DNA from 3 places in the Telluria sp. ZB4P34 genome. Region 2 is predicted to be linked to each of the others. Evidence: predicted binding sites of a transcription regulator. Region 2 holds the regulator's gene; each other region holds the start of a gene.
What was found. Region 2 encodes sigma-54, which starts transcription at its own class of promoters, with help from an activator protein. Its sites were predicted from a motif close to TGGCANGNAANCTGCTTT; they were not measured.

Region 1: the regulator sigma-54 is predicted to act here: its motif matches at 8,684-8,701, upstream of AC56KL_RS11420 (PEP-CTERM sorting domain-containing protein).
Region 3: the regulator sigma-54 is predicted to act here: its motif matches at 6,418-6,435, upstream of AC56KL_RS16675 (PEP-CTERM sorting domain-containing protein).

Annotation. Positions count from the first base shown of each region.
Region 1 covers NZ_JCASIF010000005.1:121,598-133,043, forward strand. The annotation lists gene AC56KL_RS11375 (aromatic ring-hydroxylating oxygenase subunit alpha) at 120-1,226, shown strand; gene AC56KL_RS11380 (DMT family transporter) at 1,230-2,150, shown strand; gene AC56KL_RS11385 (sulfurtransferase) at 2,176-3,048, shown strand; gene AC56KL_RS11390 (DNA-binding protein) at 3,063-3,647, shown strand; gene AC56KL_RS11395 (Fur family transcriptional regulator) at 3,653-4,021, shown strand; gene AC56KL_RS11400 (MerC domain-containing protein) at 4,138-4,524, opposite strand; gene AC56KL_RS11405 (TonB-dependent receptor domain-containing protein) at 4,524-6,635, opposite strand; gene AC56KL_RS11410 (ZIP family metal transporter) at 6,736-7,473, opposite strand; gene AC56KL_RS11415 (dienelactone hydrolase family protein) at 7,641-8,522, opposite strand; gene AC56KL_RS11420 (PEP-CTERM sorting domain-containing protein) at 8,756-9,598, shown strand; gene AC56KL_RS11425 (hypothetical protein) at 9,633-10,397, opposite strand; gene polA (DNA polymerase I) at 10,522-11,446, opposite strand, start outside.
Region 2 covers NZ_JCASIF010000032.1:163-8,157, reverse strand. The annotation lists gene AC56KL_RS23105 (monovalent cation:proton antiporter family protein) at 1-1,256, opposite strand, end outside; gene AC56KL_RS23100 (KpsF/GutQ family sugar-phosphate isomerase) at 1,354-2,376, shown strand; gene AC56KL_RS23095 (KdsC family phosphatase) at 2,376-2,918, shown strand; gene lptC (LPS export ABC transporter periplasmic protein LptC) at 2,944-3,543, shown strand; gene lptA (lipopolysaccharide transport periplasmic protein LptA) at 3,573-4,139, shown strand; gene lptB (LPS export ABC transporter ATP-binding protein) at 4,136-4,918, shown strand; gene AC56KL_RS23075 (RNA polymerase factor sigma-54) at 4,918-6,381, shown strand; gene hpf (ribosome hibernation-promoting factor, HPF/YfiA family) at 6,440-6,793, shown strand; gene AC56KL_RS23065 (enoyl-CoA hydratase/isomerase family protein) at 6,943-7,995, shown strand, end outside.
Region 3 covers NZ_JCASIF010000010.1:105,375-116,820, reverse strand. The annotation lists gene AC56KL_RS16700 (hypothetical protein) at 1-486, shown strand, start outside; gene AC56KL_RS16695 (ATP-binding protein) at 496-3,318, shown strand; gene AC56KL_RS16690 (hypothetical protein) at 3,417-4,487, opposite strand; gene AC56KL_RS16685 (CcdC protein domain-containing protein) at 4,562-5,080, opposite strand; gene AC56KL_RS16680 (hypothetical protein) at 5,214-5,396, shown strand; gene AC56KL_RS16675 (PEP-CTERM sorting domain-containing protein) at 5,505-6,377, opposite strand; gene AC56KL_RS16670 (translocation/assembly module TamB domain-containing protein) at 6,665-11,113, opposite strand; gene AC56KL_RS16665 (autotransporter assembly complex protein TamA) at 11,113-11,446, opposite strand, start outside.

The DNA.
Region 1 (11,446 bases), on a different contig from region 2:
GAGGCTGTTTCCACGGTATAATCTTCGGTTCTGTCCGAAATACCGTATTCATCTTCCTGAGATTTTGGTCTTTGGATTCTTTCTCTTCTTTGGTAGTACTTGATTAAAGGGGGGTTGGGATGTCCGATCTGGCTACCCACGCCAAGCTGGCGCTTTCTTGCGCTCAGCTGCCGGTACATGTCTATTTTGACAATGCGCTGATGCAGCGCGAGCTCGCGCAGTTGTTCAGCAAAGGCCCGCGCTACGTCGGCCACGAATTGATGGTGCCTGAGCCAGGCGATTTCGCGACACTTGCATCCGAAAACGAAGGCCGCATGCTGGTCCGTAATGCGGGCGGCATCGAAGTGCTGTCCAACGTCTGCCGCCACCGCCAGGCGCTGATGTTCAATGGCCGCGGCAATGCGAACACCATCGTGTGTCCCCTGCACCGCTGGACCTACGACCTGAAGGGCCAGCTGATCGGCGCTCCGCATTTCCCGGAGACGCCCTGCCTGAACCTGTCGAAGACGCCCCTGCAGAACTGGAACGGCCTGCTGTTCGAGCAGAACGGCTACGACGTCATGGACAAGCTCAGGCACATGGAAGCGACCCGCGACCTCGACTTCACCGGCTACATGTTCGACCACGTCGAGATCCACGAGTGCGACTACAACTGGAAGACCTTCATCGAGGTCTACCTGGAGGATTACCACGTCGAGCCCTTCCACCCGGGCCTGGGCAACTTTGTCTCCTGCGACGACCTGAAGTGGGAATTCGGCCGCGACTACAGCGTCCAGACCGTGGGCGTGAACCGTTCGCTGCAGAAGGCGGGCTCGCCGGCCTACAAGAAGTGGCAGGAACAGGTCCTGAAGTTCAACAACGGCCAGCCGCCGAAGTACGGCGCCATCTGGCTGACCCTGTATCCGAACATCATGGTCGAGTGGTATCCGAACGTGCTGGTGGTGTCGACCCTGTGGCCGATCGGCCCGCAGAAGACGCGCAACGTGGTCGAGTTCTACTACCCGGAAGAGTTCGTGCTGTTCGAGCGCGGTTTTGTCGAGGCCGAGCGCGCCGCCTACATGGAAACGGCGGTCGAGGACGACGAGATCGCGCTGCGCATGGATGCGGGCCGCAAGATCCTGCTGGATCGCGGCGTCAACGAAGTGGGGCCTTACCAGTCGCCGATGGAAGACGGGATGCAGCACTTCCACGAGTGGTACCGCAGCAAGCTGGAACTGGAACTCTAGAGCGTGGCTTCACTCTGGATGCTGTTTGCCAGCTTCGCGTTCGCCGCCATGGGCGCGGGCGTGAAGCTGGCGTCCGAGTTGTACTCCACCTCCGAACTCGTGATGTACCGCGGCCTGATCGGCACGCTGGTGCTGTTCATGATCGTCCGCCAGCGCGGCGGCAGCTTCAGGACGGTCTTCCCCAGGGCCCACATCTGGCGCAGCGTGGTCGGCGTGACCTCGCTGTGGCTGTGGTTCTTCGCCATCACGCGCCTGCCGCTGGCGACCGCCGTCACCCTCAACTACATGGCCCCGATCTGGATCGCGGCCTTCATGCTCGGCATCGGCTGGTGGCGCGGCACCAAGCTGCCAGAGTGGCCGCTGCTGCTGGCCATCGCGATGAGCTTCTTCGGCGTGACCCTGGTGCTGCAGCCTGCCATCGAGAGCGAGCAGTGGCTGGGCGGCCTGGCCGGCGTGTGTTCGTCGGTGATCTCGGCCATGGCCTACATGCAGGTGCGCAGGCTCGGCCAGATGGGCGAGCCGGAATACCGTGTGGTGTTCTACTTCTCGCTGACCACCGCGCTGGCCGGCCTGCTGGGCGTGCTCGCGGGCGACGGTCCCGGCGACGCGGTATTCCAGGACCATAGCTGGGGCAGCGCACTCCTGTTGCTGGGAATCGGCGTGGCCGCCCTGATGGCGCAGATGGCCATGACGCGCGCCTACCGCGTCGGCAAGGTGCTGGTGGTGGCCAACCTGCAGTACACCGGCATCGTTTTCTCCAGCCTGTGGGGCCTGGCGCTGTGGAGCGACACCTTCGACTGGCATGTCTGGCTGGGCATCGGCGTCATCCTGGCCTCCGGCATCGCCGCGACGTTCTACAATACACGCAGCACGGCCAAGGGCGCCGTCGTCAAGGACACCGACCCCATCGCCAGCGAGACATGAAAACTGAGCTGAGGAGCAACATAGGATGAACAACTACGCGACCCTGATCTCCGCGCAAGACCTGGCGGCGCACATCGACGATCCGTCCTGGGTGGTCGTGGACTGCCGCCACGACCTGATGAACCCGGCCGCCGGCCGCGACGGCTATGCGATCGGCCACCTGCCGGGCGCGGTCTTCGGCGACATCGAGCGCCAGCTGTCGGGCGCCAGGCACGGCGCGGACGGCGTGTTCCGCGGCCGCCATCCGCTGCCCGAGAAAGAGCAGCTCGCCGAGACCCTGCGCGGCTGGGGCGTGAACGACGATTCGCAGGTCGTCGCCTACGACGCGCACGGCGGCATGTACGCGGCGCGCCTGTGGTGGCTGCTGCGCTGGCTGGGCCACGAGGCGGTGGCGGTGCTGGACGGCGGCATGGCGGCCTGGCAGTCGCTCGGCATGCCGCTCGCGACCGATGCGCCGCCGAAGCCGCACGGCCGCATCAAGGTACGCGCACCATTCGTGCCGACCGTGACGCTGGCCGAGGTGGTGGACAACGTGGCCAGGGGCGAGCGCATCGTGATCGACGCGCGCGCCAGCGACCGTTTCCGCGGCGAGAACGAGACCATCGACCCGGTGGGAGGACACATTCCGGGCGCCAGGAACCGCTTCTTCAAGGACAACCTGCAGCCGGACGGCCGCTTCAAGGACGCCGATACGCTGCGCAGCGAGTTCGCGCCGCTGGTCGACGACCCGGCGCGGGCCATCATGCAGTGCGGCTCGGGCGTGACCGCCTGCCACAACCTGCTGGCGCTGGAAGTCGCCGGCATGCCGGGCGCCGCCCTGTATCCGGGATCGTGGAGCGAATGGGTGGGCGACGGCAAGCAGGCGACCGGCCGCCCGGTCGCTACCGGCGAGGCGTGAGGGAGGGGCATCCAATGAAAAAAGCAACGACGAAAGAGCAGGCAGCCATGTCCGACGACGACAAGACGAACGCCGGCGCAGCCGCGCTGGAGATTCCTGAAGCGGTTGCCGCCGCCTTGAGCGGCTGGGTGCAGCAGGTCGCGGAACAGACCGCCGCGCCGGTGCGCGAGGCGCTGGCCCAGTCCGAGAGCGAAGCGGCCGAGCTGCGCGACACCGGCGCCAGCCTGGCGGCCGCGCGCGACCAGGCCCTGGCCACCGCGGCCGAACATGCGGCCGATATCGAACGCCTGAACACCGAGCTGCGCGACGCGCGCCAGGTCGCCACCGACGCCGTGGTGAGCAAGGCGAAAGACCAGCTGGCGATCGAAGGCAAGGACCGCCAGCTGGCCGACCTGCGCGCCCAGCTCGAGCGCAACGTCGCGGCCCAGGCTGCCGAATCGGACGCGCGCCTGGCCGCCGAAATGGAGCTGGTCGGCGCCACCACCGCACGCGACAACTTCGCGGCCGAGGTGAAGACCCTGCGCGCGCAGCTGGACAAATCCTATGCCGAGCGCAGCGCCCTGCGCGCCGAACTCGAATCCTTGCGCGCGAAGAAGTAGGCACCATGGAACGCAATACACGCCAGCGCAAGGCCATCCACCAGTGCATGGAAGATGCCGGGCGGCCGCTCGCCCCGCAGGAAATCCTCGAACACGCCCAGACCGTGGTGCCGGGCATCGGCCTGGCGACGGTGTACCGCAACATCAAGTCGATGCTGGAAGCCGGCGAGATCGCCACGGTGTCGCTGCCGGGCGGCGGCGACCGCTACGAGATCGCGGGGCACGGCCACCATCACCATTTCCACTGCCGCTCCTGCGACAAGGTATATGAAGTGCACGCCTGTCCCGGCGACATGCAGAAGCTGACGCCGAATGGCTTCGTGCTGGAGTCGCATGAGCTGACCTTGTACGGCTTGTGCAACGCCTGCCGCTGATGCGGGCGACATTCTACTCGTAGGGTGGTCGGCTTCGCCGACCGCGCGTCCAACTCACGGATGCGCAGTGGCAAGGCAGGCTTTAGCTGAACGCGCGGTCGGCAGAGCCGACCACCCTACGCGCTGCGGCAATCCTTGCAATAACGGTGATTGCGCACATGCGCCCCCAGCAGCAGCACGCTGCTCAACACCGCCGCCACCGTCTCCGCCATCTCGCCCCACTGCGGGCCGACCACGAACACAGCGAGCAGGAACGCGCCCAGCCCCGCCAGCCCGAGCGACAAGGCAAGCGGATCGCGGTGCTTGAGGTAGCCCGGCACCAGCGCCAGCAGCACCGGCACTGTCACCCCCAGCAGCAGGGCATCGTGCAGCGCATGATGCTCCCCGCCCAGCCCGAGCAATGGAAACGCCGCGATCAAGAGCGGCATCGCCAGGCAGTGCACCAGGCACAGGGCCGACGCCGCCATGCCGGCGTAGTCGGCGAACCTGATCAGGGTTTTCATCAGAAGATGAATCGCAGGCCGGCAGTGATGTTACGGCCCGGCAGCGGCGCCGCTTCCTTGATGAAGGAGGTGTGGCTGAACGCCAGCTCGTCCGTCAGGTTGTTGATGCGCGCGTAGAGCTGGGCCGGCACGCCGAGGATGCGCGTGGTGTAATGGGTGCCGAGGTTCAGCATGTTGTAGCCCCCGGTACGGCCCTCGAACTCTCCCACCTTGTCCTGCTTGCCGACGCGGACCAGTTCGACCATGCCGTGCCATGCCTGCCAGTCCGCATTGAGGCGCACGCCGATCCGGTGCGCCGGGATGCGCGGGATGTTGCGATTGCCTTCGCCGCCATCGAAGCGGGCGCGCACCATGTCGCCGAACAGGGTGCCTTCCACCACCTTCGAGAACTTGTGGCGCAGCTCCCCTTCCAGGCCGGTGAAGGTGGCGTCGCGCTGGGCGTACTCGACCAGCTGGAAGCCTTCGTGGTTGTCCAGCGTGTGCGCGTAGATATAGTTGTCGACCCGGTTGTGGAAGGCGCTCAGCGAGAAGGTGGTGTCGCCTTCGAACTTGCGCAGGGTGAGGTCGACGTTGTTCGAGGTTTCCTTGCCCAGGTTCTGGTTACCGATCTCGTAGGTGCTGGTGGCCAGGTGCACGCCGTCCGCATACAGTTCCTCGGCGGCCGGCAGGCGGTGGGCGCGCGAAATGCCGGCACGCAGCGAGTACTGGGGCTGGAATTTCCAGACCGCGCCCAGCGCCATCGAAGTGCCGCGGGCATCGGTATCGCGTGCGCCAGCGAAGCGCGCGTTGTCGACCTCGATGTCCTGCCATTCATGCCGCAGGCCCGCTTCGAAGCGCCAGTTGTCGAGCTTGTACTCCTCGGTGACGAAGGCGGCGTGGCGGGAGGTGACGGTCGGCGGCACATAGGCTTCGTCGCCCGCCGTATCGAAGTCGCGGCGCGTGCTCTGCAGCCCGACCACGCCGCGCCAGCCGGCCACCGGCACATGCTCGAGTTCGACGCGTGCATCGTGCGACTTGTTCATGAAGCTGGTCGCGACCACGCCTTCTTCGAGCTCGTCGTGGCGGTAATCGGTGAACGATGCGCGCAGGCGGGCCTTGGCGATGCCCGGCAGCGGATTGCGCACTTCGCCGCGCAGGTCCCAGCGGTCGCTCTTGAGCTTCACCACCGGGGTTTCTTCCGCGCCGTGCTCGTGTTCGTGGTCGTCCTCGCCCTCGTGTTCGCCCTCTTCCTCGTCATGGCCGTCGCAATGCAGGTGGTCGCCGTGCGGATGGCAGCTCTCGAACTCGTGCCCGTGGCCCGGGATGCCGTATTCGTTGCGCTCCTTGGTATAGGCGACGCCCAGGTAGCCACGCTCGCCGACCCACGACAGGCCGACGCTGCCGGTCTCGGTTTCCTTGTAGCTGCCGGGGACGCGCTTGCCGTCCTGCCAGCCCTTGCCGACGCGGTATTCGCCGGCGTCGCGCTTGACGCCCTCGGCGTGGACGGCGACACTGCCGCTGCCGCCGGTCACTTCGAAGGCGCCGGTCTTCTCGCGCGCCACCGAATTGGCGCGCGCTTCAAAGCTGCCCTCGACCCCTTTTTCCGGCATCCGGGTAGGAATCTTGCGGTCCAGGATGTTGACGACGCCGCCGACGGCGCCGCCGCCATAGGCCAGCGCCGACGGGCCGCGCAGCACTTCGATGCGTTCGGCCAGCACGGGCTCGAAACCGACGGCGTGGTCAGGACTGATGGTGGAGGCGTCCTGCACCTCCGCGCCGTCCGACAGGATCTTCACGCGCGGGCCGTCCATGCCGCGGATGACCGGGCGGCTGGCGCCGGCGCCGAAGTGGCTCGAGTTGATGCCGGGCTGGTTGGCCAGCGTCTCGCCCAGCGTCGACTCGCGCACGCGCACCAGTTCACCGCCGCCCAGCGAGGTGACCGGGGTGATCATGTCGTCGCTGACCACGCCGAGCGCACTGGCGGACACCACCACGGTCGGGACGGTGTCGGGATCGGACTGGAGACGGCTGTCGTCGGTCCGGGTCTGGGCCTGGGCCGACGTGTGCAGGGCGCCAAAGGCAAACAGGATCGCCAGCGCGAGCGGCGTGCGGGGGAAGGTCGAAATGGACATGGCAAGGCTTCCTTGGTTGTATTCTCCGGTAATGATAAGTCATTATCAATAGACAGGCAAGCACCGGACGCATCCCACGCCCCGATCGAACACTGCCCGCTCAATAGGCGTGGTTCAGCACCACCACGATGGCGACGCCGAGGGCGATCAGCAGCACCTGCGGCACCGATTCGCGCACCGTGGCGCGGCGCTGCATCTGCGGCATCAGGTCGCTCACCGCGATGTAGATGAAGCCCGACGAGGCGAACACCAGCACATAGGGAATCAGGCCGCTGGCGCGGTCCAGGGTGAAGTAGCCGAGCAGGCCGCCCGCCACCGCCATCAGGCTGCACAGCAGGTTGAAGACGTAGGCGCGCAGGCGCGAGAAGCCGGCGTTGAGCAGCACGATGAAGTCGCCGATCTCCTGCGGGATCTCGTGCGCGACGATGGCCAGCGCGGTGACGATGCCCAGTTCCGGGTTGGCCAGGAAGGCCGCGGCGATCAGGATGCCGTCGGTGAAGTTATGCATCGCGTCGCCCAGCAGGATCATCCAGCCGGACTTGCCGGCCTGGTGGGCGTCATGGCCGTGGGCGTGGTGGTGGCCGTCGCCCTCGTGATGGTGCGAGTGGCGCAGGATCGCCAGCTTTTCCAGCACGAAGAAGGCCAGCAGGCCGCCCAGCAGGGTGGCGAACAGGCTGCGGATATCGGCGCCGGACAGGAAGGCTTCCGGCAGCGCGTGCAGCAGCGAGGTGGCCAGCATGATGCCGACCGACAGGCTGACCATCCGTTCCACCACCTTCGACAGCAGCGCGAACGAAAACACGGCAGCGCCGGTAATGCTGGCGACGCCGGCGATCACGGTCGCCAGCAGGATGGAAGATAGGACGGGGTCGATTTGAAAGCCTCTTGTTCTGTTCTTGCGGAGCGCGCCGGGCAACACCCTCCATGCTTGCCCTGGGGGTGCTGCTCAACGCTCCGGGCGGCAAACCGGGCATTGTACCCTGCCCGGTCCCGCCCTGCGCAAGATCAGGCGACGCCGTGCCTGGAGAACCAGTTCAGCGCCTTGCTCCAGCCATCCTTGGCGTCGTCGGCATTGAAGCTCGGACGGTAGTCGGCGTGGAAGGCGTGGCCCGAGTTCGGATAGACATGGATCATCGAGCGGCTGTTGCCCGCGTCCAGGGCCTTGCGCATGCGCTCCACCGATTCCAGCGGAATGCCGGTGTCCTTGGCGCCGTACAGGCCCAGCACCGGCACCTTCAGGTTCTGGGCCACGTCGATCGGGTGCTGCGGCTGCAGCGGGTTGGTCTCGCCCACCAGGCGGCCGTACCAGGCCACACCGGCTTTCACGTCGCGGTTGTGGGCCGCGTACAGCCAGGTGATGCGGCCGCCCCAGCAGAAGCCGGTGATGCCCAGCTTGTCGGTGTTCCCGCCGCGCTGCTTGGTCCACTTGACGATGGTGTCGAGGTCGGTCATGACCTGGGCGTCCGGCACCTTGGCGATGATGTCGCGCATCAGGGCGGGCATCGGGGTCTTGGTGGCATCGCCCTGGCGCACGAACAGGTCGGGCGCCACGGCCAGGTAGCCGGCCTTGGCGAAGCGGCGCACCACGTCCTTGATGTGTTCGTGGACGCCGAAGATCTCGGAGATGACCAGCACCACCGGCAGGTTGGTGCGGTCCTTGGGCTGGGCGCGGTAGACCGGCACGTCCTGGCCGTTGACGACGACGATGTGGTCGGCGGCGTCGAGGCCTTCGGCGCTGGTCTGGATCTGGGTCTGCGCCACCACCGGCAGCGCGGCCACGGCAAAGCCGCCGCCGACGGCGGCCTTCAGGAAGACACGGCGATCGACGCCGTTGTCGAATGCACTGGCGCCAAGCAGGCTTTCGCCGTCCGATATCAGGTCTTTCATGAACGTCCCTCCGGCTGAAGTGAAATGGGAAGGTTATCTTAACAGCATGGCTTTTGCGGGGCGCGCCACAATTTCAATTGTGCAACCCAGACATGTCGAAAAACTTGACAGCCCACCGGCGCCGGAAATGCAAGTTGTTGATTGTTAGAATATTTTTTCCATGGCACAAGAATTGCTTCCTGTTGGAATTAATTCAATCTGTCAATTTAGTATTCGTGCAGTACAAGGAAACCATGCAATTCAAGACTTGCTTCAAGACCGCGCTCGCCCTGCTCGCATGCAGCGCCAGCTCCGCCATGGCCGTGCCCTACTCGATCGAAGCCACCGGCATTTCGGGGCACCTCACCCAGGGCAGCTACCAGGCTAGCTTCAAGGGCAATTCCCTGCTCCCGCAAGGTCCGTTCATTATCAACAGCCTGCAATTCTCCTTCGTCTTCATGGACGATGAGGATACGGTCGTGCAGACGCCCGGGACGACCGAGCACGCGACGCTGGAGACCAAGCGCGAGAACGTCGATGCAAAGACCGTCAAGGAAACGATCACCGCCACCGCCACTACGCCGCGCACCAGCTCGGGCGAGCAGGAATCGATCACGCTCTCGTTCGGCGGCGTGTCTTTCGAGGGCGTGAACACCCCGGGCGGCGTCTTTACCATGCCGACAGGCTCGGGCACCTCGTCGAAGACGGTGTACCAGTGGTCCGGCAGCGGTGCGTCCTGCAATTCGACCCAATGGGGGACCAAGAGCGGCACCAGTATCTGCCAGAAGGTTCTGCGCACGACCAACACCAGCTACTACACCCGCTTCGACCACACGAAAGAGTACACCGGCCAGATCACCTTCGACGGTTCGCTGATGGACTACACCTCCGTGCTGAAGTCGCTAATCCTGACCAAGACACTGAACTTCAGCCTGCTGGTGCAGGGCGACCTCGATCTGGAAAGCGCGATCCTCGACCTCGACATCAGCGTACCGGGGTCCAATAATACGGTCGACGTGCCGGAACCCGGCTCGGTGCTCCTGTTCGGCATTGCCCTGCTGGGCATGGCAGGCATCCGCCGCAAGCAGCGCGGCTGATCGACAAGGCGCCGGCAACACCGGCGCCTTTTTCTTATGGTCCGGCGAACACCTCGCCGACCGACCTCGCCCCGGGAGCATAGGCCTGCATGCCCCACCCCGCAGCGGCAATCGTCAGGGTCGTCAGCACGAAGGGCAGCAGCGTCCGTCTCAGCGCGCCCAGCATCCAGTGCCGGGGATCGAGCGTGCGCAGGCGCCGGTACAGGCCGGCCGCCAGCAGGGCATCCACCAGGATCTCGGCGAACAGCAGCGGCGCCGACCACACCACGAACAGCGACGACAGCGCGATGCCCAGGGCAAGCAGGATGATTGCCAGCGGAATCGCGCCTTCCTCCGCCTGGGCGATCGCTTCGAGCGGCTTGTCGGCGATGGCCTCGATGCCGCTCCCGGCCGCGCCGGCATCGAAGTTGGCACTGGCCCCACCCCCATCGAAGCCGCCCCCGCCGCCGGCGAATTCGGCGGGACCGTCGGCAAGGCCGCCTCCGCCGCCATCGCCGCCGGACATGGGCACGTCGAAGTAGTCCGCGGCGCTGGTGTGCAGCCACAGCCACAGGAGCAGGAGAAAAACGATATAGGCCACGCCCATGGCGAGCGTGTAGCGCAGCGCCATCGTATCGATCCCGGCCAGGAGCATTGCCGCCGATGCGGCGAAACCGGCCAGCCCGGTGAGCGAGACCAGGATGAACATCTGGACGCGCGGGAAGCCTTCGCGCAGCAGGCGGGCGCGCATGCGCTCCACCGCCGTGGCGCGCGTGATCGTGCGGGGACGGGAACGGGAACGGTCTGCCGGAATCTGCATTGCCTGGCTCTCCTTCGCGAGCGGCGACGACGATCGTCGCCAGTCAGCGAAGGATATGCCAGAACGGACGGAGAAATCTCTCCTTTTGTCTCAAGCTGCCGGCATCAGGCGCAAACGCGCAGGCTCAATGGGCGCGTTCCCAGTTCGGCCCCACCCCGGTCTCGGCCACCAGCGGCACCTTCAGCGTGGCCACGCCCGCCATCAGCTCGGGCAGCTTCACGCGCACCAGCTCCAGCTCCGCTTCCGGCACTTCGAGCACCAGTTCGTCGTGCACCTGCATGATCATGCGGGTGCCCAGCTGCTCGGCTTCCAGCCAGGCCTGCACCGCGATCATGGCCAGCTTGATCAGGTCGGCCGCCGTGCCCTGCATCGGGGCGTTGATCGCCGCGCGTTCAGCGCCGGCGCGGCGCGGGCCGTTCGGCGAGTTGATCTCCGGGAGCCACAGGCGGCGACCGAACACGGTCTCGACATAGCCGCGCGCCTTGGCCTGCAGGCGGGTCTCGTCCATGTATTGCTTCACGCCCGCGAAGCGGGCGAAGTAGCGGTCGATGTAGTTCGCTGCCGCCCCACGCTCGATGCCGAGGTTCTGGGCCAGGCCGAAGGCGCTCATGCCGTAGATCAGGCCGAAATTGATCACCTTGGCGTAGCGGCGCTGCTCGCTCTGCACTTCGTCAGGGTTGATGCCGAAGATCTCGGCGGCGGTGGCGCGGTGGATGTCTTCCCCTTCCGCGAAGGCCTTCAGCATGGCAGGGTCGCCCGAGATGTGCGCCATGATGCGCAGCTCGATCTGCGAATAGTCGGCCGACACGATCACGCTGCCCGGCGAAGCGATGAAGGCTTCGCGGATGCGGCGCCCTTCGGCATTGCGCACCGGGATGTTCTGCAGGTTCGGCTCGTTCGAGGACAGGCGGCCGGTGATCGCCACCGCCTGTGCGTAGTTCGTGTGCACGCGGCCCGTCGCCGGGTTGACCATCTTCGGCAACTTGTCGGTGTAGGTCGACTTGAGCTTGGACATGCCGCGGTGTTCCAGCAGGATCTTCGGCAGCGGG
Region 2 (7,995 bases):
GCGATGATCACGTGCTTCTGGGTCTTCATGGTGCGGCTGGCGATCTGCGTGAGCTGCAGCGACTGCATCATCCACTCGTTCGACGCCAGCTTCATCACGACCCGGTCCATGTTCTCGATCATGAAGGGCGCGAGCAACATCGACAGCACCATCGAGGCCAGCACCAGCTGCAGCAGGAAGGGGTCGACCAGCTTCGAACCCATGGCCAGGTTCAGCAGCACGAAGCCGAACTCGCCTGCCTGGGCCAGCGCCAGGCCGGTGCGCATCGCCACGCCATCGCTGGAGCCGAAGGCTTTCGCCAGGGCCGCGATGATCGCGAACTTGAGCATCACCGGGAAGATCACCAGCGCCAGCACCATCCACCAGTGCTCCAGCACCAGCTGCAGGTTGAGCAGCATGCCCACCGTGATGAAGAACAGGCCGAGCAGCACGTCGCGGAAGGGCTTGATGTCTTCTTCCACCTGGTGCTTGTACTGGGTTTCCGAGATCAGCATGCCGGCCACGAAAGCGCCCAGCGCCAGCGACAGGCCGGCCTGCTCGGTGATCCAGGCCAGGCCCAGCGTCACCAGGAGCAGGTTCAGCATGAACAGTTCCTGCGAGCGGCGCTTGGCGACCACGGTGAACCACTTGCGCATCAAGGACTGGCCGAACTTCAGGAGCAGGGCCAGCACGAAAGCCGCCTTGAGCGCGGCCCAGCCGAGCGTGACCACCAGCTCTTCGGCCGGCCGGGCCAGCGACGGAATCAAGATCAGCAGCGGCACCACGGCCAGGTCCTGGAACAGCAGGATGCCGATGATGCGGCGCCCGTGTTCGCTTTCCAGCTCGAGGCGCTCGGTGAGCATCTTGACGACGATGGCGGTGGAGGACATCGCCAGCGCCCCGCCCAGGGCAAAGGCGGCCTGCCAGCTCACGTGCAGGCTGGGCGACCACCAGGAAATGAACAGCCCGAAAGCCATTGCCGCCACAATCGTCAGGACGACTTGCGCCAGCCCCAGGCCGAACACGATGCGCCGCATCGATTTGAGCTGGGCCAGGGAGAATTCGAGCCCGATGGAAAACATCAGGAAGACGATGCCGAATTCCGCCAGCGTATGGGTGGCGGGACTGTCGTCGGCAAGCGCCAGCGCATGGGGGCCGATCAATACGCCGACGGCCAGATAGCCGAGCATCGGCGGCAAGTGAAGCATCCGGAAGGCGACCACGCCGAGCACGGCGGAGCCCAGCAGGAGCAGGGTCAGTTCAAGTCCGGAATGCATCGTCCCCAGTGTGTGTTGTTGTCGTTCTTATACGATTTGTCGCTCTTTGTTACGACTGGCAAGTTTTTTGCTTACCCAATTCGTTTATACTGCCGACATGAGTGTAACCCATGAAAAAATAATGCTGAAAAGTTTCGACGAGGGCCAGGCCAGGCGCGTGCTCGAGCTGGGCCGCGAGACCCTGGCCATCGAAGCCGACGCGATTCAAGCCCTCCATGCCAGGCTGGGCGACGACGACAATTTCGTGCGCGCCGTGGCGCTGCTGTATGGCTGCACCGGGCGCGTGGTGGTCTCGGGCATGGGCAAGTCCGGCCACATCGCCCGCAAGATCGCCGCCACCCTGGCCTCCACCGGCACCCCGGCCATGTTCGTGCACCCGGGCGAAGCCGCGCACGGCGACCTCGGCATGGTGACGACGCACGACGTCTTCATCGCCATTTCGAATTCGGGCGAATCGTCCGAATTGCTGGAAATCCTGCCCGCCATCAAGCGCATGGGCACCCCAGTCATGTCGATGACCGGCAAGCCGCAGTCGCGCCTGGCCAGGCTGTCCGAGATCCACCTCGACATCTCGGTGGCCAAGGAAGCCTGTACCCTGAACCTGGCCCCGACCACCAGCACCACCGTCACGCTCGCGATGGGCGACGCGCTGGCCGTGGCGCTGCTCGACGCGCGCGGTTTTCGCGAGGAAGACTTTGCCATGTCGCACCCGGGCGGCGCCCTCGGCCGGCGCCTGCTGACCCACGTGCGCGACGTCATGCGCAGCGGCGAGGCGGTACCCGCAGTGGGCCTGGACACGCCGCTCACGCGCGCGCTGCTCGAGATCAGCCAGAAGGGCATGGGCATGACCGCCGTGGTCGACGACGAACGCCGCCCGGTCGGCGTGTTCACCGACGGCGACCTGCGCCGCCTGATCGAGCGCGTGCAGGACTTCTCCAACATCAGCATCCGCGACGTGATGCACGCGAACCCGCGCCGCATCCACCCGGAACAGCTGGCGGTCGATGCTGTCGCCGTCATGGAAGAATTCCGCATCAACCAGATGCTGGTCGTCGATGCGGACGACCGCCTGGTGGGCGCGCTGCACATCCACGACCTGACCCGCGCCAAGGTGATTTGATGAGTGTCCTGATCACTGGGCTCGAACACATGCAGCGCGCAGCGCGCGTGAAAGTAATGATCTTCGACGTCGACGGCATCCTCACCGACGGCAGCCTCACCTACGGCCCGGACGGCGAAGTCACCAAGACCTTCAACGTGCTGGACGGCCTCGGCATCCAGCTGCTGAACAAGACCGGCGTGAAGACCGCCATCATCAGCGCGCGCCAGTCGCCGATCGTGGTCAAGCGCGCCGCCGATCTCGGCATCCCGCACGTCTACCAGGGCATCCACGACAAGCGCATCGGCTTCGCGGAGCTGCTCGCCGCCACCGGCGTGGGAGCGGACGAATGCGGCTACATCGGCGACGACGTGATCGACCTGCCGCTGCTCACCCGCGTGGGCTTCGCCGTCACCGTGCCTTCGGGCCACCCGGAAGTGCAGTACCGCGCGCACTACGTCACCAGGAATGCGGGCGGACGCGGCGCCGTCCGCGAAGTCTGCGACCTGGTGATGCGCGCGCAGGGCACCTACGAAGCGGCGCTGGCGCCGTATTTCGCCTGAGCGCCCACACGAAACACACAGGCATATGGTCAACTACAAGCGCACCGCCCACCGCTGGAAGCTGCTGGCGATCATGATGATCGCGACCTTCTGCGCCTTCGGCAGCTTCTGGCTGCTGCAGGTGATTGAACGCGAGGATGGCGATGCCCGCCTCGGCGGCTCCATGACCGAACCGGACTACATCGTCGAGAACTTCTCCTTCGTGCGCATGACGGAAGAGGGCAAGCCGAGCTACGTGGTGTCGGGCAAGCGCCTGGCGCACACGCCGGAGGGCGACGTGTCCCAGGTCGAGCAGCCGGTGATGCAGAGCATGACGCCGGGCCGTCCGCGCATGACCATCGTCGCCAGGAGCGCCCGGGTCTTCCACGAGGAGCACCGCGTCGAACTGCTCGGCAACGTCGACATCCAGCGTCCGGCCACGCCCACCACCGAGGCGCTGCGCGTGCAGACCCAGGCCCTCACCGTGCTGCCCGACGAAGAGATCCTCAAGACCGAGCGGCCGATCCAGATGCAGCTGGGCGCCGCCACCGTGACCGGCACCGGCATGGTCGCCAACAACGCGACCCAGAAGCTGCACCTCGCCAGCCGCGGCCAGATCGTCTATCCGCCACGACAGCGCCAGTAAGGGCGCCGCGTCAACCCAGGACAAGCAACATGAAAAAACTCATCGCAGCCGCCTGCCTCACCCTGGCCGCCTTCGGCGCCTCGGCGGAGCGCGCCGATTCGCTCAAGCAGGCCGTGATCAACTTCGATACGCTCGACGTGGACGAAGTCACCCAGACCCGCATCGCCACCGGCAACGTCGTCGTCACCCGCGGCACGTTGGTGCTCAAGGCCGACCGCGCCCTGGTGAAGGAATCGCCGGAAGGCTATATGACGGTGACCCTCACCGCCAGCAACGGCAAGCTGGCGACCTTCCGCCAGAAGCGCGACGGCGGCCCCGACCTGTGGGTGGAGGGCCAGGCCCAGAAAATCGAATACGACGAGCGCGCCGAGCTGGTCAAGCTGTTCACCAATGCCGAAGTGCGCGAACTGGAGAACGGCCGCATGACCAACGAGATCAAGGGGCCATTCGTCTCCTACGACAACCGCCGCGAAGTGGCGCAGGTGCGCAACGACGCCAGCGGCACCAGCAAGGTGGGCGGCGGGCGCGGCACCCTGATCATCGCGCCGCGCAGGCCTTCAACTGCGACGGCGCCAGCCGAGGGCGCAAAGCAATGACGGCATCGATGACGGCGGCGCAGGCCACGGCGCGCGAAGGCTGCAGCACCCTGCTGGTCAAGGGCCTGCAGAAGAGCTACGGCAAGCGCCTGGTGGTGCGCGACGTCTCGTTGCAGGTCGAGTGCGGCGAAGTGGTCGGCCTGCTCGGCCCCAATGGCGCCGGCAAGACCACCTCGTTCTACATGATCGTGGGCCTGGTGCCGTCCGATGCCGGCACCATCGACATCAACGGCACCGACATCTCCAGCCTGCCGATCCACCGGCGCGCGGTGCTGGGCCTGTCCTACTTGCCGCAGGAAGCCTCGGTGTTCCGGAAGCTGACGGTGGAGGAGAACATCCGCGCGGTGCTGGAACTGCAGCGGGTGGACGGCAAGCCGCTGGGCAAGGACCAGATCAACGAGCGCCTCGACACCCTGCTGGCCGAACTGCAGATCGAGAAGCTGCGCGAGAACCCGGCGCTGTCGCTGTCGGGCGGCGAGCGGCGCCGGGTGGAGATCGCGCGCGCGCTGGCGACCAACCCGCGCTTCGTCCTGCTGGACGAACCCTTCGCGGGCGTGGACCCGATCGCGGTGATCGAGATCCAGCGCATCGTGCGCTTCCTGAAGGAGCGCAACATCGGCGTCCTGATCACCGACCACAACGTGCGCGAGACGCTCGGCATCTGCGACCGCGCCTACATCATCAACCAGGGCGCGGTGCTGGCCTCGGGCCGCCCCGACGACATCATCGCCGACGAATCCGTCCGGCGCGTCTACCTCGGCGAACACTTCAGGATGTAATGAAACAATCCCTGCAGCTCCGCACCTCGCAGCATCTCGCGCTCACGCCGCAACTGCAGCAGTCGATCCGCCTGCTGCAGCTGTCCACGCTCGAACTGCAGGCCGAGATCGAGCAGATCCTGCATGACAACCCGCTGCTCGAACGGCTCGACGATCCGCTCGACCGCTCGGTGCGCCTGCTGGCCGACGGCGCGATCAACAACGCGCCCGCCAATGGCGAAGCGCCGCAGCCGGGCCAGCAGGAGGAGCAGGCCAAGCCCGAGGCCGAAGGCCACGAGGAGGGCCTTGAGGCCGAACGCGGCGAGTCCGAAGGGGACTGGGGCAGCGAGGGCGGCGGACGCGGCGACGGCGACGAGGACGGCCGTCCGCAGCTGGAAGCCGACTCCATCACGCTGCGCGAGCACCTGGCGGAGCAGATCCGCCTGAGCGCCTGCAGCGCGCGCGACCGCGCACTGGCCGAACTCGTGATCGATGCGCTCGACGACAACGGCTACCTGGACGAGCCGCTGGACGAGATCCATGCGCGCCTGCCGCAGGAACTCGAGATCGGGATGGACGAGCTGCGCTGCGCGCTGGCGCTGGTGCAGAGCCTGGACCCGGTCGGCGTCGGTGCGCGCAGCGCGGCCGAATGCCTGGCGCTGCAGATCCGCCGCATGCCGGGCGTGCCCCTGGTGACGCGGCGCCTCGCCCTGAAGATCGTCGAGGGTTACCTGACCTGGTTCGCGCAGCGCGAATACACCAAGCTCAAAAAGGCGCTCGACTGCGACGACGAGGACCTGCGCGAAGTGCAGGCCGTGGTCCGCCAGTGCAATCCGCATCCCGGCGCGGCTTTTGGCGCGGGCGTGTCGGATTTCGTGGTGCCGGACGTGATCGTGCGCCGCTCCAAGAACGGCTGGCAGGTAGCACTGAACCCGGAAGTGATGCCGAAGCTGCGCGTGAACTCCCTGTACGCCAACCTGCTCAAGGGCGGAAAGAGCGAAAGCCAGATGGGCGCGCAGCTGCAGGAAGCGAAGTGGCTGATCAAGAACATGCGCCAGCGTTTCGATACGATCCTGCGTGTCGCCGAGGCAATCGTCGAGCGTCAGCGCAACTTTTTCAGCCACGGCGCCGTCGCCATGCGCCCTCTTGTTTTACGCGAGATAGCTGATACACTAGGCCTACACGAGAGCACGATTTCTCGTGTCACAACGCAGAAATACATGCTGACCCCGCACGGCATGTTCGAGCTGAAGTACTTCTTCGGAAGCCATGTCGCCACCGAAGCGGGGGGAGAAGCCTCCTCGACGGCGATCCGCGCTCTCATAGCGCAATTGACAGGAGCAGAAGACCCTAGGAATCCTCTATCCGACAGCAAGATCGCGGAGATGCTCGGGGAACAAGGTATGGTCATTGCGCGCCGGACGGTTGCCAAGTACCGCGAAGCGCTCAAGATTCCGCCCGTCAGCCTCCGCAAATCCCTGTAAAGCTACTGCCCACTCTCACCTTGTGGCGCGGGCAGGGCACCTTCCCAAAGGAGTGTGTATGAACCTCACCATCAGCGGCCACCATCTCGAAGTCACCCCCGCCATCCGTGAATACGTTCAGAATAAGCTCGAGCGCATCACCCGCCATTTCGACCATGTGATCGACACCCACGTGTTCCTCGCCATCGATAACCTCACTGAAAAAGAGAAACGGCAGAAAGCCGAAATCAATTTGCAGGTATCCGGCAAGATTTTGCATGTCGCCAGTGCGGCGCAAGACCTCTATGCGGCGATCGACACGCTCATGGACCGGCTGGACAGGCAGGTTCTAAAACACAAATCCATGCTGCAAGACCATAACCACGTGGCGCACAAGCGCCTTCCGGACATCGGAGAAGCTGAAGCCGCGTAACGCAGTTCCTGCGAACGGGCTGTAGCACAACAGCAAGGGCGTCTGAGGGGGCGCCCTTTTTGCGTTTGTAAGGCCTGTTATTTTTCTCCGCTTCCGGATTTGTACAAATGTTCTGTAGAATGCATGTCTTTTCGATCACAGACATTGCCATGACCGAATACGTCCTGACCCGCGTCGCCAACCGCACCGGCGTCATTACGCTCGACCGGCCGAAAGCCCTGAACTCCCTCTCGCTCGACATGGTGCGCGACCTGACTGCCATCCTGCTGCAATGGAAAGAGGATGCCGGGGTCGATGCTGTAGTCATCACGAGCACCAGCGAGAAGGCCCTGTGCGCGGGCGGCGATATCCGCTTCTTCCACGAGATGGGCCAGGTGGGCCCGACTGGCGGCAGCGCGCTGCTGGAAGACTTCTTTACCGAAGAATACGCGCTCAACCACCTGATCCACTTTTATCCGAAGCCCTATATTGCCGTGATGGACGGCGTGGTGATGGGCGGCGGCATGGGCATCGCCCAGGGCGGCCCGGACTGCGGCCTGCGCATCGTGACCGAGCGCACGAAGATGGCGATGCCCGAGGTGAACATCGGCCTGTTCCCGGACGTGGGCGGCAGCCATTTCCTGTCGCACGCGCCGGGCCAGCTGGGCCAGTACCTGGGCCTGACCGGGCTCACCATCGGCGCCGCCGACGCGCTGTACGTGGGACTGGCGGACGTGTTCGTGCCGGGCGCCGAGCTGGGCGGCCTGATGGCGCTGGTGGCATCGACGCCGGGGCGCGGCTTGCCGGGCGCAATCCGCAGCTACGCGGCGCAGTTTGCCGGCCAGGTGGGCGCCAGCGAACTGCAGGCGCAGCGCGGCGTGATCGACGCGCACTTCGGTGCGGCCTCGGTGGACGCGATCATGGCCTCGCTGGCGCGCGACGAGAATCCGTTCGCGCAGAAAGCGCTCAAGGCGATGCGCCAGCGTTCACCCCTGATGATGTGCGTGACACGCGAGCTGCTGCAGCGCGGCGCGTCGCTGGATGTGGCGGACTGCCTGCGCATGGAACGCAACCTGGTGCGCCGCAATTTCGAGCACGGCGAAGTGCTGGAAGGCGTGCGCGCGCTGGTGATCGACAAGGACAACCAGCCGAAGTGGAATCCGCCGACGCTGGAAGAGGTGACGCCGGAGATGGTGGCGCGGTTCTTCGAGCCGGTGTGGCCG
Region 3 (11,446 bases), on a different contig from region 2:
AAGGACATCTGGCAGAACAACAACTTCGGCCTGACCCGCGACGGCGTGGCCCTGCTGGTGGTGCTGTGGGCGCAGATCATCCTGCCGAAGCGCGAGCGCCAGGAAACCCACGTCACGGTGGACGACGACCAGACCGACATGTTCGACAAGGATGCGCCGATCCCGCGCGCCGAGGACACCTCGATCGGCATCTCCTACACCGCGCTGCTGTCCGACTTCGGCGACAAGCTGGGCAAGAAGACCCGCATGGACATGAACCTGGGCGTGCTGTCCAAGCTCGGCTTCATCGAGCGCCGCGGCGACGTGATCCTGGAAGGCCCGCTGCTGGACCTGATGATGGATACCGACGTGCTGAAGGAACGCATCATCAACGGTGCGCTGGCCGACGTGTTCAAGCGCGCCCCGCTGGCCGTGGTGCCGCGCAAGGTCGATGCCGCCAACGACGCCGTTGTCGAAACCGTCGCCGACGAAGAAACTCCGAATTAAGGCAAGCCCATGTTCCACATCAAATCACTCGAACTGGTCCACTGGGATTACTGGCAGCGGATCAAGAACATTCCACTGGACGCCAAGATCATCACGATCGCCGGCCAGAACGGTTCCGGCAAGACCACCCTGCTCGATGCGCTGCGCACCCTGTTCGGCCTCGACTGCTCGATGGGCCGCACCTACAAGCACTATGCGCGCCACTCGGGCCAGCAGAGCGCCTGGCTGCGCGCCGTGGTCGACAACAAGCCGGTCGGCAAACAGCTGTCGAACCGCCCATTCCGCCATTCCGGCTTCTTCGCCGACGACGAAGTGACCCTGTTCTGCCAGGTGCAGAAGAACGGCGGCGACTGGAAGCGCCAGTACCTGATGCGCCCGGGGAACGTCGAGATCGAGGAAGTCACCGAAGCCACCGACTGGCTCGGCGTCGAGAACTACAAGAAGCGCCTGGCCTCGGCCGGCCTGTCGCCGGCAATGTCGAAGGTGCTGGCGCTGGAGCAGGGCGAGACCGACAAGCTGTGCGAGTACGCGCCGCGCCAGCTGCTGGACCTGGTGTTCCAGGTGTTCGGCGACAAGGAAGTGCTGGACGCCTACGACGAGGCCAAGCGCCACCAGCGCGACACCGAGACGGAACTGAAGCGTTTCGAGGCCGAGCTGGAAACCTCGCGCATCAACCTGGAAGGCCTGCGCCTGCGCGTGGCCAACTACCACCAGTGGGAAGACCTGCACAAGGAAAAGCGCGAGCTGCAGGAAGACGTGCTGCCGGCGCTCGAATACCATGAAGCGCGCGAAAAGGCCGCATTGATCAGCCGCACGCTGAAGGAAGCCCGCAAGCCCCTGCTGCAGTCCGACGCGATCCTGGCCGAGAAGCGCCAGCAGCTGGCCGCCCAGCAGCGCGCCCTGACCGAAGCGCAGAAGCAGGAAACCCAGCTGGAGCAGGAAGCCACGGAACTGGCCGGCCGCCTCACGCAAGTCAACCAGAAGCTCAAGCCCCTGGAAAGCCTGCTCGAGCAGAAGGAACGCCTGCAGAAGCTGGCGCTTGATGCCGGCGCCGACCTGGCAGAGGTGGCGAATCAGCTCAACGAGAAGGAAGCCGAGCTGGCCAGGCAGAAGGCGGCGCGCGACAGCATCGCGGCAAAAATAGCGGGCGAGCTGGCCACCATCTCGGCGCTGCAGGGCAAGAGCGCGATGCCGGAGCCGGAAGCGCAGCGCCAGATGCGCCGCGCCCTGCGCGACGAGGGCATCCCGCACGCCATGCTGTCGGACATCGTCGAAGTGACGGATCCGAAGTGGCAGGGCGCGGTCGAAGGTGTGCTCGGCGGTTACGCGTCGGTGGTGCTGCTGGAGAAAGCCAAGGATGCCCCGGCCGCCTACCGCCTGGCCGAGAAGGAGCGCTACCGCCACTTCATCGTGCCCGATTGCGTCGAGGCGCCGGTGGTCAAGGACAGCACCCTGCTGTCGGTGGTGCGCTTCTCCGGGAAGGCGCCGGGCTGGTTGATCGACCAGCTGGAACGCATCGAGCGCGTGGACTCGGTGGACGCCGGCTTCAAGGCCAATTGCGACGAATGGATCACGCCGGACGCCTACCACCGCGAACGCCGCGGCGGACGCTCGCTGTTCGTGGAGCCGTCGCGCTACCGCTTCGGTTCCGCCGGCAAGACCCAGCGCCTGGAAGCGATCCAGAAGTCGCTCCCGGCCCTGGAAGCCCAGGAAGACGCGCTGACGCTGGCAATCAGCAAGCTGGCCGCCGAGGTGGGCGCGCTGAAGGGCCGCATCGCCGGCGTGGACGCGGCCAAGGAACTGTCGGCGCGCCAGGCCGAGTTCGAGGAAGCCACCCGCGCCGTCCAGCCGCTCAAGGCCGAGCGCCTGGAAGTCGGCGCGCGCCTGGGCGAGCTGTCGATGCTGACCAAGAACGCGACGGTGGCGCGGACCCGCGCCGACACCGTATGGCAGAACGCGCGCATGGCCTTGTCCGAGGCGGAAGCGGGCATGCGCCTGAATAACCGCCGCACCATCGAGCAGCGCGCCGAACATGCCAAGGCGCTGCTGGCGCTGCGCAAAGGCTGGCGCCACGTGCCGAAGAACTGGAAGAACGCAGGCTGGCGCAGCGCCCTGGTGGCCAGGCACCAGAACGCGCACCAGGTCAACCTGCGCCTGTCGACGCTCGAGCATTCCCTGGCGCGCGAGGACTGGGAACAGGATGGCACGGTGATCGACCAGTATGCGCGCCTGAACGACCAGCTGTCCGGCCGCCAGTCCGAAACGGAAGAGCGCCGCTACCAGAACAACCGCGCGATCGAGGCCACGGGCAACGCGCGCGGCGCCTACATCGAGCGCCTGCGCTACACCATCAAGACCTACTCGAAGAACATCAAGGAGCTGGGCGAGCTGGCCGGCATCGACGTGCAGGCCGACCCGGTGCGCCTGGAGAACGACGACGTGCAGCTGGCCCAGGCCGGCCTGCACGTGCGCTTCAAGTTCGACGGCAAGGACCAGATCGGCATGAACGACGGCGAGGCCTCCGGCGGCCAGCAGGTGATGAAGTCGCTGGTGCTCTTGATTGGCCTCCTGAAGTCGGAAGAAGGCTCGGGCGGCTTCGTGTTCATCGACGAACCGTTCGCGCACCTGGACATCCGCAACATCCAGCTGGTGGGCGAATTCCTCAAGAACACCGACGCGCAATACCTGATGACGACGCCGCTGACGCACAACACGGACGTGTACGATCCGTCGGAGCTGACGCTCATCACCAGCAAGAAGAAGAAGGATGTGCAATGGGCGCAGCCGATCTTCGTGCTGCAACGGAGGAAGGACGAGGCGAAGGCAGCATAAGACAAAGGGAGCCAGTTCAAATGGCTCCCTTTTTTTATGGCTGTTATCGTGTTTTTAGTCCAAATCGAAGAATACAATTACCAACGTCGATATTTCTTTTAGAGCTGCATTATTTGCATATCAGGAAAAGCATCCTTAAGTGTCAAAACAACTCCTGCCGATATAGCAGTGCCGATTAAGACAATCTGCTTTTGTGAGGCAGCAAGTTTATGTAAGCGGGTCGATAGCCTACGCGCTATGCTCGGAACTAAATGCTGTCGTGGACCCATCACTACATAAATCGTTTCGCAACTCGAGTATATGGCAGGCAGTTGGTCCGCATACTCCATTGTCATAACGAAATCACCGTAGTCTACTGAGCAAGTTGTACTGCGAAGCACTTGTTCAGATGACATAATAAAAGCGATTTCAGTCACATTAAATTCGCCTTCTCGTCGGTAGGAAGTAATCAGCCGGTCGTTAAACTTCAACAATGACGCAGCTGCCTGCTGTCCACCATGACGTTGGCCATCGGCAAGTAACTGACCAAAACTATAGGGCGCATCATCGCTCTTAATAAGTATTCGATTAGGATTGATATCAAGCCTAAAGTGGTGGGCACCACCATGCTTGAAAGCGTTATCCATTAATTCCGCCACTACATCTCTGACAGCATATCCAATGTCTTTCCCCCACACATCGACAATGCAACTGTCCAGTATTGCATCACAAAGATCATTCATCGTCTGATCATTGGTTTGGTTAACTGATCGCTCAACGACAGCCAATGGGACTTCGTTTCCCTGCCGCAAATGCACTTCAATGGATCGTCCGACTTCTTGGCTTAGCGAAGCTCGGAGTTGAGCTAGTTCGCGCCAACGACCAAGCATTTCGACTGTGAAGCGTACCTCGTCAGTATCAATTAATTTAGCGTGCGTTTCGCACATCCAAATTCCGTTGCTGTATTCAGACAAAAGACTCTTATCAATTTTCGAAAGGTCCAGACGTCGACGAGCACCAGGGCCTTGCGATGCAGCGCAAATATGAGCCGCAACACCAGTGTTTGACGTTTTAGTTTCCGACTCATGAGATGGGCCGGAGGTAGGGGCGTGGCAACCTGGGAACGAGCAGGCGTTTCCAGCGCGAGCCTTCAGGCTTCGAATGGTGTCAGCACTAAAATCTTCGCGCATCTACATTCCTTAATCTGGTTGGACGGTAGTTTCTTCGATTAAAAGCACAAGCTAATGTTCCTAATACTGCACCATCATTCGACATCGAGCGCCTTGCGCAGCTTGCGCCGCCACAGCAGCAGCCCTGCCGAATACCGCTCGAAGTAGCCCGCCGTCAGCCCCAGGCACAACATGGTCAGCATGTCGTCCGTCAGCTTTGGCGCCGGGATGCCCTTGCCCTGGTTCGCATAGATCTCGATACCCAGGTAGAGGATGCGCGCCACCAGGATCATGGCCATCAGGATGCCCAGCCGCGCCGGCGGCGTGAAGTAATAGCCGTGCTCCGTGTCTTCGAAACGGGTCCGCTTCAGGGCGTAGTGGCCCCAGCCGGCGCCGAAGGCCGAGCCGACCAGCAGCGCGGCGAGATTGACCGGCTTGTCGAACAGTTGCGTCAGCGGCACCAGCAGCATGGCGCCGAACACCAGCACGCCGGTGTAATGGCGCGAGACGATCGAGCGCTGGCGGACCATGCGGGCCTTGATGCGCTTGTAGACGCGCCAGACGAGGAGCGGGGTCAGGACGAGCAGGGCGAGGGTGGTGATCGAAAGGTCCATGGTGCGATGAATGGGTTCAGACCCGCCATTGTAATGGAGCCGTCCCCGCCGGCGCACGCCAGGCCGGCCGAACGGCGGCGGAAAGCACGTCATGGTAAGGTATTCGCTCCGCTTGTTCCGAGGAGATTCAGCCATGAATGCCGTGTTGCCCGCCGCTCTACCTTTCAAGGCGCACCGCGCTCCCGACCCGGCGCCCATCGAGGAACCGTCGCCGGAGCCGTTCGATACGCCCCATCCGCACCACCAGCCGGGCCATCCCCACCTGCCGCAGGACCAGGATCCGGTGCCGGATCCCAAGCCCAGCATGTTCCACTAGCACTGCGACGCGCCGGCTATTCCCCGGCGTATTGTCGGCGCAAATGAGCCTGGACGAAAAAAAACTGCATGGCGCGCCATGCAGTTTTTATGTGAAGCGAAGCAGCTGTCAGGCGCGGCGACGACGCGCGCGCATGCCGGCCAGGCCGAGGCCCAGGCCGAGCAGTGCCAGCGAGCTTGGTTCCGGCACTTCGCCGATCTGGCCTTGCACGTCGCCCGACGCGTCCACCGTCCAGCCTGCGCCGGCCGACGCGCCGGTCTGACCGAAGGTGACCTTGATGAACAGGTCGTGCGCGTTGCCGTTCGGGTCGGTCTGGGCATTGGTGTCGAACAGCGAGGCCCAGGAGCCGCCGGTCACGTCCAGGTAGCCCTGGCTATTGCCCGAGATCGTGCTGTTGGCGTAGTTCGACACCCAGCTGTACTCCGGAGCGCCGCCGAGCGCGCCCTGGCCGAACACAGCCGACAGGGCCAGTTGGCCACCGATGTCGGTGATGCCCTGGTAGCCGGTCGCGCCGATGCGGCCGCCCGGTCCGAAGGAGGCGTCGTAGTTCTGGCCGGTCGAGTACATGTTCAGCCAGCCACCGGTACCCAGCGCCAGCGTTTGGGGCGACATGATGCCGGACACCTCGACGTAGCTATCGACGATCCCGCCGAACACGCCGGTGAGGTATTCCCCGTTCTTGCCGGCCGTGAAAATCAGCTCGCCGTTCGACACACGCGAAATGCTCTGCACCGAGAAAATACCCCAGGTATCTTCACTGCCGATCGCATTTGGCGCTGTCAGGCCGGCAGCCGCATCGCATGCATCAACCGTGGTGCACTTGACGCCTTGCGTATTGCCGTAACCAACCGTGCCAGCGTCATAGGCATTGATAGTGATCTTCAGGTCGCCTGCCGTCAGGATAACGGCACTGGCGGGAGCGGACAGACCGAGCGCCAGGGCGGCCCCGGCGATAGTAGCGCTAATTTTGCTAGTGATCATATAGTCTCTCATTGTTACATGTGGAAGTCGTACCAGGGTATTAGCAGGAATCGTGCCAGACGCTTCAAAAGAGAAAATATAATTTAAAAACAAGGACTTATCGTAGTTTCACAAAGTTGCAAAAAAGAACAATTTGTTGCAGGAAAGGTGGTTGTAAATTTTCCCGACAGTCCTATTGGGTGGAGTCGACCAGTCCATCCGTACGCCGTGAAGCGCTCAGGCCAGCCCGGCAGAGGCCAAGGTATTTCCGCCATGCCTGGGCAGCCGCCAGGCTACCCAGGCCGGTCTTAATCGAACGCCCAGGAGTACAGCACGTCCAGCGCGGTATTGGTACCGGTCTGGAACTGCAGCGTGACCCTCGGCGTCCACTTGTAGCGCAGGCGCACCAGGCTCGAGGCCGTGGTGGCGCCCTGTTCGAAGCTGAGGTAGGTGCGCGAGGAGATGCGCTTGCCTACTGTTACCACCGTGCCTTCGAGGCCTCCTCCGCCGCCGTCCGCCTGCTTCAGCCCGAGTTCGTCCACGCCGAGCGAGGTGGCCAGTTTCTGGGTGATGCCGCCGGTGCCGCCCTTGCCGCCGAGAAGGGCGGCGCCGGCAGCCGCCAGCACGTCCTTCTCATTGCCGCTCGTGCCCTCCATGCCGCGCCCCAGCACCAGCCAGGACAGCTTCTCGCTGTCCGGGACGTTTGGCGTCGAGACCAGCCGCGCCTCGGGCGACTGGGCCGTGCCGCGCACCTGCACGCCGGCTTCCACATTGGTTTCCGTCAGCTGCTCGCCTTCGGGCTGGGCGCGCACCGCGAGCACGTCCAGTGCCGGATTGTCGTAGGGGCCGCTGAAGGTGATCACGGCACGGCGGATGTCCAGCTTCTGGCCATAGGCGGCATAATCGCCTTCGACCGCGCGGATGGTGCCGTTCACGCGCGGCGCGCCGGCGCCGACCTTGCGCATGCGGACGTTGCCGGCCAGCGTCGCGTCGATGCCCAGGCCGCGCAGCCTGAATTCGTCGCCCAGGTCGGCGCGCAGGTCGATGGTGAGCGGCAGTTCTTCCTTCTCGTTCGAGGGGACAGGCTTGGCGCCGCCCTGGCCCAGCACGATGACGTCGTCCGACATGGTCGGCCGGCCTTGCGGCGCGAATTCGATCAGGGCGCGGTCGGCGCGCACGTTGCCTTCGATCGCGAACGTGTCGGCGTTGCGCACCAGCGAAGCCTTGCCGCTGACGACCACCGTGCGGTCCGGGCGCGACAGCGCTTCCAGCTTGTCCAGCGTCAGGCGCAGGTCGGCTGCGGCCAGGCCGCTGGAGAAGCGCAGGAAGCCTTCGGCCGAGGCGCTGCCCTGGCGGCCCTGGAAATACAGGCGCTGCAGCTGCAGCCGGTCGCCCGCCAGGCTGGCGCGCAGCTGGCCGTTCTGCAGGCGCACACCCTGTTCCGGCCAGCGCACGGCCAGGTTGTCGCCCTGGACGCTGCCGTCCAGGCGCGGCGTGCCGATGGTGCCGGACCCTTGGAGCGCCAGGCGCAGCGCGCCGTCCAGCTCCAGCCCGGACTGGCCGGCAAACGAGGCCAGCCAGGCGATCGAGCCCATGTTGGCGTTGGCCGTCATGCGCAGGGGGCTGTCGCGGTCCAGGCGCCCCTGCAGCAGCTGGGCGGTGGCATCGACCTCGACGCTGCCGGTGCGGGCGCCGTCCAGGTTCAGTTCTACCTTGAGCGAGCTGCCGACGACGTCGGCGCGCGCCTCGAAGGTACGCAGGCCGAGCGGCACCGGGTTGTCGCCGCCGGCGATCACGTCGCCTTTTTCGCGGAACACGTGGAGCATGCCGTCCAGCGCCGGCGCGGCGCCGGTGCCTGTCGCGGTGCGCAGGTCGAGTTCCCACCTGGCGCCCAGGGTCAGGTCGCCGCGTGCATTGTCGCGAATGGTGGGCGAGAACTGCGACAGGTAAGTGAGCGGCACGTTGTCGGCATGGCCGCGGCTGGCCCAGCGCGGGCCGTTCTTCACCAGGGAATCGACCGTGATGCTGCCGGCCGGCAGCTTGACGACGGCGCCGTTCAAGGCGATGTTCTGCGGCTTTGCCAGGCCCATCACGCCGCTGCCCGGTGCGCCGCTGATGCGCAGCGGCACCGGCGCCTGCAGGGCCATCGCGTAGCGGCCGCGGTTCTGCAGCGCGGCCAAGGTGCCGCTCCAGGTGTCGCCGGTCCAGCCGCCGCGTACTTCGAGGTTGGCGTCGAAGGACTCGCCGACCGCGGCCGCGCGCAGGGTGTGGGCGCCGCGCGTGCCATCGGTCTTCAGGCTGGCCGAGGCGACGCGTGTCTCGCCGCTGACGTAGTCGAGGACCTGGATGTCGCTGGCCAGCGCATCGCGCGCGCCGCGGCCTGAACCGAGGTTGGCATTGGCGCGCAGCGAGCGGATGCTGTGGCTTCCCAGCAGGCGCAGATTCTGGCCTTCGAGCGCGGCGGTGAGCGACGGGGTATCCATGGTCCCGGACAGCGTGCCCTGGCCGCGCAGCACGCCGGCGAAGTCGGGCCCGAGCGCGCCAAGTTGCGGGGCGTCGATGCGCCAGGCCAGCTGGTCGCCACCTGCGCCGAAGCTGCCCTTGGCAGCGATGAGGTTGGCGCCCACGTGCAGGTCGACGTCGGCGTTCGACACATGGCGGCGGTCGGCCGTGAGCGTGGCGTGGCCCCACAGCGGCGAATTCGACAGCGTCGAGTCCTGCACCCGCAGGTCGACCGCGCCGCGCCAGTCGGCGCCGCTGCGGCCGCTGGCAGTGAAGGCGCCGTTGATCGAGCCGGCGAGTGGCGAACCGAAGGCCGCCGGATTGAAACGCTGCATCGCGCCGCTCATCTTCGCTTCCACGAAGCGCGCGCCCTCAACGCCGGCCAGCCAGGCTTCGCCGCTGGCGCGCAGGCTGCCACTGGCGTTCTTGCGCTGGGCGGCCACCCAGCCCAGGCCGTTCGCATTGACTTCGAAGCTGGTGCGCGGCGCCGCCATGGTGCCGGTGGCCACGCCATTCGCCGTGACGGCGCCGTACAGGTCGCTGCGCACCGCCGACAGCTGGCGGCCGTCGAGGCGCCATCGCAGGCGGTCGCCGGCGCCGCCAAAGGCGCCGTTCAAGGCCAGCGTGTTCTGGCCCAGCGCCAGCTCGGCATCGATGCCGCTGATCCGCCTGGCATCCGCGCGCAGCTTGCCTTCGCCCGACAGCGGCTGGTTCAGCAGCCGGCTGCGGCGCACCGCGAAGTCGGCGTCGACGCGCCAGACCGGCGCCAGCGCGCCGGCCACGTTGACGGTGGCATTGATATCGGCTTCCGGGAAGTCGCCGAAATCGCCCGGATTGAAGCGGCTCGCCGTGGCGCTGGCCTTGAAGGCCTTGTCCTCGAGCAGGTTCATGCTGCCGGTGACGTCCACCCGGCTGCTGCCGCTCGACAGGCGCGCTTCGCGCACCGTCACCACGTTATTTTCCAGCGTCGCCAGCGCGGCCAGGCGCAGGGCCTTGTCGGTCAGCCTGGCTTGCAGCGTCTGGATATTGCCGGCATTGGTCACCTGGATGTCGCCGCGGATCGCGGTGGGCTTCATGGTGGAGTAGATGCCCTTCAGGTCGAAGCGGTCGGTGTGCAGCGTGAAGCGCGCAGTGCCCAGGCCTTCCGCGTCCTCGTCCCTCTGGACGCCCCCTACGCCGGTGAAGCGGCCGGCCGCGCCGAAGTCCAGCAGCACGTCGGACACCTGCAGCGCCTCCAGGTTGCCGCCCAGCTGGCCGCGCATCAGGCGCAGCGGCAGGCGCTGCTGGTCGATGGTGCCTTCCGGGCCGTCGTTGCTGATGTCGACGCGGCCGCTGATATTGCGTTTGTCATCGAGCTTGCCGCTGATGGCGAAGCTCAGGTCGGCCGTCGGCAGCGCCGGGTTGAAGAAGCCCGGGTCGACGTCGCGGCCGTTGATGCGCATTTCGCGCAGCGGGATCTCGGCATAGGGCGAGAGCACGAAACGGGCCTCGCCCACGGCGCGTCCGGCCTGGCCGGTGGCATCGACCAGGGTGGTGTCCAGGTCGCCGCCGGCCTTCAGGCGCAGCTGGGCAGCGCGCGACGTTACCCCGCCTTCGGCTTTCGCCTGCGATTGCGTCAGGCTGGCGGTGGCGTCCAGCTTGAAGGGACGCTGGGCCCCGATCGTGCCGGCGGCCGCCACGTCGCCCCAGGGCGTCACGGCCGCGGCATCGCGCAAGATCCAGCGCTGCTTGTTACCCTCGACCCGCAGGCGGATGTTGTCGATGTGGGTTTCCGCGCCCTTGGCCACGAAGGTCGCCCGGTTCAGGCGCGCATCGGCGATCGAGACCGGGAAGGGCGGCGCCAGCGTGGCCGGCATCGGCGTGCGTTCCTCGGTTTCCTTGAGGGTCTCCACACGCAGGTTGGCGGCGTGCAGCCGGTCGACCAGGATGCCGCGCGAGACGATCTGCCCCGGCGACCATGTCAGGTTGATCTTGTTGGCGATGACCAGCTGCTCGTCGGTGCGCCAGACCATGCGTTCGATATACATGGCGCCGTACAGGGAGCCGCGCACGCCGGTGAGGGTGAGCTTGCCGCCGGTGGAAGCGGCGACCTTTTGCGCGATCATCTGCAGCGTGGTCTCGCGGCCCAGGTACCACAGGGCGCCCCCGACCAGCACGCCCGTGACGGCCACGCCGATGGCGACGCGGCGCGGCCAGCGGCGCTTGTGCGGGGCGGGTGCGGGCGCCTGGACTGGGGTGTTGTCGTTCGTGTCCATCAGAAGGTGAATCCCAGGGAGAAGTGCAGGCGCGCCTTTTTCACGGCATGGCCGTAGGCCAGGTCGACATTGATCGGGCCCACCGGGCTGCGCCAGCGCGCACCGACGCCGAAGCCGGATTTCGGCTGCAGGTCGCCGACCTTGTCGGCGGCGTTGCCGATGTCGTAGAACACGGCCACGCCCCAGGGCGGGCGGAAGTAATACTGGTATTCGGCGCTGGCGGTGGCCAGGTACTTGCCGCCGACGATGGCGCCGTTCTCGCGTACGCCCAGTTCGCGGTAGCCGTAGCCGCGCACCGACTGGTCGCCGCCGGCGCGGAACAGGAAGGTGGAC